DNA from 2 places in the Pseudoalteromonas sp. T1lg24 genome. Region 2 is predicted to be linked to the other one. Evidence: predicted binding sites of a transcription regulator. Region 2 holds the regulator's gene; the other holds the start of a gene.
The links. Region 2 encodes MetJ, which represses methionine synthesis genes. Its sites were predicted from a motif close to TAGACGTCTAGACGTCTA; they were not measured.
Positions count from the first base shown of each region.

Region 1: the regulator MetJ is predicted to act here: its motif matches at 1,299-1,316, upstream of C2M30_RS01860 (homoserine O-succinyltransferase).

Region 1 covers NZ_PQCB01000004.1:116,255-119,451, forward strand. The annotation lists gene C2M30_RS01845 (PepSY-associated TM helix domain-containing protein) at 1-506, opposite strand, end outside; gene C2M30_RS01850 (hypothetical protein) at 509-763, opposite strand; gene C2M30_RS01855 (hypothetical protein) at 753-1,097, opposite strand; gene C2M30_RS01860 (homoserine O-succinyltransferase) at 1,395-2,342, shown strand; gene C2M30_RS01865 (homocysteine S-methyltransferase family protein) at 2,332-3,197, shown strand, end outside.
Region 2 covers NZ_PQCB01000001.1:157,163-160,359, forward strand. The annotation lists gene metB (cystathionine gamma-synthase) at 1-1,079, opposite strand, end outside; gene metJ (met regulon transcriptional regulator MetJ) at 1,270-1,593, shown strand; gene C2M30_RS00680 (malic enzyme-like NAD(P)-binding protein) at 1,639-2,880, opposite strand.

The sequences.
Region 1 (3,197 bases), on a different contig from region 2:
AGCACTGCAACAAAAAAGAACAGGGTAATGATCCCGACAAAATACAAACCAATGCGGCCAAGGCCTAAGTTGTAATGAAGCTGGTAAACAAAATTACCAAAATCCACGGTATCGGCATTGCCAATAATTTCGCCGCTCTGAGCATCCAGCATAATATGCACATCGCTATGATCTTCTCCTGTTTTTGGGTCGGTACCTTCAATGTTTTTTGCAAAGTACGCTTCTATGTACGGTGAATGTTCTGTTGGCGGTAATAAATAAAACCTGTGGTCGACATATACATCATAGTGCTTATTAATGGTTGCAATAGCGTTATCGTAACTTACGTTTTGAGAGTCTGAGAATACCGTTTGATTTGCATGTATTGGTAGTTTTTCCCATGCCACAATGTTTTCGCGAAATAAGCTAATTGAACCGGCAAAAAATACAATAAATAAGACGATGGATATAACAAGGCCAATCCATGCATGTGCGTTAGTTAATGATTTCAGAGTTTTATTATTCATTATTATTGACTCATCAAAAGAATAACGTTGAGTAAGCAAGAGGGGATAAGAACAAGGCTAATGTTTTTGGCAGCTTTGCGTGCTTTTTCAAATGCGTAACTCCACACCAGTACGCCTGCCCAAATAGGGAATGCCAACACTAGCCCTGAAATAAGCCTAACGTCTTCTGCTAATGGCAAAATCAAATTTAAATTGAGCACGATTGAGATTGATAACAAAAGACCCAAAAAGAAGCCAATCAGTGTTTTAGGCCACATAGCTCACCCCCGCTAATACCAATAGCGATGCCACAACGCTTGTATTGAAACGCCAAATGCTTGTTGTATAAGTGCTTAAAATTGTGTGGCTTACCAGCGCAAGCATTAATGTGACAAAGGCAGCCAGTAGCGAAGATGCAAGCGCAAAAGACAGCGAGAAAATGGCAACACCAATAACATAACCAATAACTAATAAAAAATTAGCAATAGATTTATTCATTGGTTTACTGAGCAGTAGTTGTTTTTCACTGCCTAAGTAACAGGCTAGGCATCCAAGCCAGATTGGGATAATTGCTAAAAAGCTCATTATAATGCAAATGATATTGATTTTCATTCGATCCTAATGGTGTTTTTTATTTGTCGCAACATTTGTTATTCGAAAAATGTAAAAAATTATTAAAATCAACTGTATTACTCAAAAGTTGGTTTAAACGATGAGGGTGTAATAGTGACTTTTACAAAGCACTGATTATGAAATGCGAGGTGGGTTTGTTGGTAGAAGTACGGTTGGTGTATTTTTTACGTAAACTTTAAATAGACATCTAAACATCTAGAGCTTGATATTTCCGGCTATCCGTTCATAATTAGCGTCAGGTTAAACCCAATTTACCATAGTAATAAGGATTAAATGATGCCAATCACAGTGCGCGATCAATTGCCCGCCATTAATACATTAAGGCAAGAAAATGTGTTTGTAATGCCACAAAGCCGTGCGCAAACACAAGAGATCCGCCCAATGCGATTAGCCATTTTAAACCTGATGCCTAATAAGGTTGAGACTGAAGTACAGTTTATTCGTTTACTGGCTAATTCACCGCTGCAGGTAAATGTGGAGTTACTGCGTTTAGATACTCACCGTAGCAAAAATACCTCTGAGCAACATCTTGATATGTTCTATAAGTATTTTTCAGAAGTTAAAAACGAAAACTACGATGCCATGATTGTGACTGGCGCGCCATTGGCACACCTTGAATATAGCGATGTTGCTTATTGGCAAGAGTTGAAAGAGATATTCGACTGGGCTGAACAGCATGTAACGTCTACTTTATTCTCTTGCTGGGCCGCTCATGCAGGGCTATTTCATCACTATGGATTAAAGCGCAAACTTAAAGCGAAAAAGCTGTGTGGTGTATTTAAACATTTGCGTTACTTTGAACATGCAGCGTTAACACGCGGTTTTGACGATGAATTCTTAGTGCCACATTCGCGTTATGGTCATATTAATGAGGCGGATATTGCAAACCACAGCCAGCTTGAAGTAATTGCAGGATCGCCAGAGGTCGGTGCGTTTTTAATTAAGAATAAATCTGGTTCGCAGGTGTATTTAACTGGTCACCCAGAATACGATGCAGATACTTTGAAAAAAGAGTATCTACGCGACCTAGAAAAAGATCAGAATGCGCCTAAACCAAATAATTATTTTCCTAATGATGATGCCAGCGCCAAGCCAAGTAAAACTTGGCAGAGCCATGCCTTTTTATTATTTTCAAATTGGTTAAACTACTACGTTTATCAAACCACGCCATACGATATTAATTTAGTCAGCCAAGACGTAAGGACTAACAACTATGCCGAATAAATCACAGCAGCTAAGCGCTGCATTAAAAGCGCGTATTCATATTCTTGATGGTGCAATGGGTACCATGATCCAGAAATACAAACTGGAAGAAGAAGATTACCGCGGTGAACGCTTTGCAAATTGGCATGTGTTAGTTAAGGGCAATAATGACTTACTTAGTTTAACCCAGCCACAGATCATTGAACAAATTCATCGTGAATACCTTGCGGCAGGCGCTGATATTATTGAAACCAATACCTTTAACGCGACTACCATTTCAATGGAAGATTATGAAATGGCAAGCTTAAGCCGTGAAATCAATCTTGAATCGGCAAAACTGGCGCGTAAAGTGTGTGATGAATTTGAAGCACAAGACCCAACAAAACCGCGTTATGTAGCCGGTGTGCTTGGTCCAACATCAAAAACCTGCTCTATTTCACCAGATGTAAACGATCCTGGTTTTAGAAACATTACCTTTGATGCACTCGTTGAAGCCTACATTGAATCAACACTGGCATTGATTGAAGGTGGTGCAGATTTAATTCTGATTGAGACTATTTTCGATACGCTTAATTCAAAAGCAGCGGCTTTTGCAGTAGAAGAAGCATTCGAGCGCGCAGGCGTTACTTTACCCGTAATGATTTCAGGCACCATTACTGATGCATCGGGCCGAACTTTATCGGGCCAAACAACCGAGGCATTCTACAATTCTATTCGTCATATAAAGCCTATTTCAATTGGCCTTAACTGTGCCCTTGGGCCAGATTTACTACGCCAATATGTAGAAGAGTTATCGCGTGTGTGTGAAACCTTTGTATCGGTTCACCCCAACGCAGGCCTACCGAACGAATTTGGTGAATACGATTTAGAAGCGGA
Region 2 (3,197 bases):
ATTAACGTATCGTTAACGCCTGCTTTAATTCGTGCTTCAGGCGCCATGCCGGCGTGTGTCATGGTAGCTGGGTGACAAATTAAGCTCTCTACACCACCAAGTGATTCAGCAAGACTAAACTGTTCTACACTGGTTAAAAATTTAGCCGTATCTTCAATTGTGCCTTTAATACTAAAGCTCACCATGCCACCAAAACCTTTTTGCTGTGCTTTTGCTAAATCATGTTGTGGATGACTTTCAAGACCTGGGTAATAAACTTTCTCTACATGCTCACAGATTTCTAAATAGCGTGCGATAGCAAATGCGTTTTCTTGGTGCTGTTTAATACGTACATTTAAAGTACGAATACCACGCAGCGTTAAATACGCATCAAATGGCGCACCTGTAATACCAATATTATTTGCCCACCAAGCGAGCTCTTCGCCTAACTCCGCAGTGCGTGTAATAACCACGCCACCAACAACATCTGAGTGGCCATTAATGTATTTTGTGGTTGAGTGGATAACAATATCTACACCAAATGAAATTGGGTTTTGTAATGCTGGAGATAAAAACGTGTTGTCAGCTCCCACTAACGCCCCTACCGAGTGAGAAACTTCCACTACTTTGGCAATATCAGTTAAACGTAAAACTGGGTTACTTGGCGTTTCAATCCACACTAGCTTAGGTTTAATTGCTTTAATCTGCTCATAGCAAGACGCTTGTGTAAAGTCGACAACCGCTACTTTTAATAAACCGCGTTTTTCAAGGCTCGTGAATAAACGGTAACTGCCGCCATAGCAATCATGAGGAATTAAAATAGTATCTTCTGGTGTTAAGATTTGTGTGCATAAGTGAACAGCAGCCATACCTGTTGCAGTTACAATCCCCTTTTCACCGCCTTCTAGCTTAGCAAGCGTATCAGCCAAAATATCGCGATTAGGATTGCCGCTACGGCCATAATCATAATCACGCTTTTTATCAAAATCGGCGAACGAATAAGTCGTCGATAAATATAATGGTGGAACAACCGCACCATGATGTTTATCTGCGGTAATGCCATTGCGAACAGCAAGGGTTGTTTGTTTGTTCTGCTTCATAACTCTGTCACTTAGATGTTTAGACGTCTAAAAGGTTAAACCACTAAACAATGGAAGTCAAAACTTTTACACGTCTATATAGCCAAATAAATGATATTTGACTATATATTTTAAAACGATAAAATTTTGCCTCTTAATATACAGGCTATCGTCAAAATTAAATCGTAACAGATATAGGCTAGTACACTTTATGGCAACTGAATGGAACGGTGAATATATTCACCCATATGCAGAACACGGTAAAAAATCAGAACAAGTGAAAAAAATTACCGTATCTATCCCACTTAACGTATTGAAAGTACTGACAGACGAGCGCACTCGTAGACAAGTAAATAACTTACGTCATGCAACCAATAGCGAACTACTGTGTGAAGCATTTTTGCATGCGTTTACAGGTCAGCCATTGCCTGACGATGAAGATCTGAGAAAAGATAATCCTGAGCATATTCCGCAAAGGGTAAAAGAAATTCTTGCTGAACGCGGCTTACCGGTTCCAGAGCTTGAAGATGAATAAAAAAAACCTCAGCAATTGCTGAGGTTTTTTTTGCTTTTAACCAAGTTAAAGCATGTAGTTTTCTGGCATTTCAATCTGCGCAACGCCTGACTCAACCGCAGCTTCTGCAACCGCACGTGCTACTCGCGGAAGCAAACGCGGATCCATTGGCTTAGGAATAATGTAATCTTTACCAAATTCAAGGCTTGATTCACCAGACGCTGACAATACCTCTTGCGGTACTGGCTCTTTAGCAATTTCGCGAATCGCATTTACCGCCGCAATTTTCATTTCGTCATTAATCGCTGTTGCGCGCACATCAAGCGCACCGCGGAAAATAAATGGGAAGCATAATACGTTGTTAACTTGGTTAGGGTAATCTGAACGACCTGTTGCCATAATTAAATCATTGCGCGCAGCATTCGCCACTTCGGGCTTAATTTCAGGATCAGGGTTAGAACATGCAAATACCACAGGCTTATCTGCCATTAATTTTAGATCTTCAGGAGCCAATAAGTCAGGACCTGAAACACCTACAAATACGTCTGCTTCTTCAATAACATCTTGTAAGGTGCGCTTATCTGTATTGTTTGCAAACAACATTTTGTATTCATTTAGGTCATCACGACGCGTATGAATAACCCCTTTTCTATCAAGCATATAAATGTGCTCACGTTGTGCACCACATTTAATTAACAGCTCCATACATGCAATTGCTGCTGCACCTGCACCTAAACATACAATTAATGCATCTTTTAACTTTTTACCTTGGATCTCTAACGCATTCAGCATGCCCGCCGCAGTTACAATCGCGGTACCATGTTGGTCATCATGAAATACTGGCACACTACAACGTTCAATAAGCGCTTTTTCAATTTCAAAACACTCTGGCGCTTTAATATCTTCCAGGTTAATACCACCAAAAGTATCTGCAATATTTTCTACAGTATTAATAAAGTCTTCGGTAGTACGGTGCTTAACTTCAATATCAATTGAATCTAAACCAGCAAAACGCTTAAATAATAACGCCTTACCTTCCATAACAGGTTTTGATGCAAGCGGCCCTAAATTACCTAAACCTAAAATTGCAGTACCGTTTGAGATAACAGCGACCATATTACCCTTTGCAGTATATTTATATGCATTGTTCGGATCCGCTGCGATCTCACGAACCGGTTCAGCAACACCAGGACTATAAGCTAATGCAAGATCATTAACTGTCTCTGCTGGTTTGGTTAATTCGATGCTGATTTTTCCAGGAACGGGTTCAGAATGGTATTGTAGCGCTTTTTCTCTTATGTCAGACATGCGTGCCTTATCCTACGATGTTAAAAGTGAGAGATACTGGTTTAATAGTACGGCATTTAGAGTAAATAGAAGTTAAATGCGGTTATATCTTAACCTAAGACCATAGTTGAATTTACAACAATAGGCTTGTGGATATTTTCTGCTAAATCATTACCAGATTGAAGTTAATTCAGATCCGACCAGATTCACAACCATCTATTTTTTTACACTCGACAGATACTATTTTGCCAACAGATAGTAAAAATAATGAATATTGAAGCTATCTATAATCCAGTATATAGCCATCTATTTAGAATAAAAAGACATAGAAAAACCAT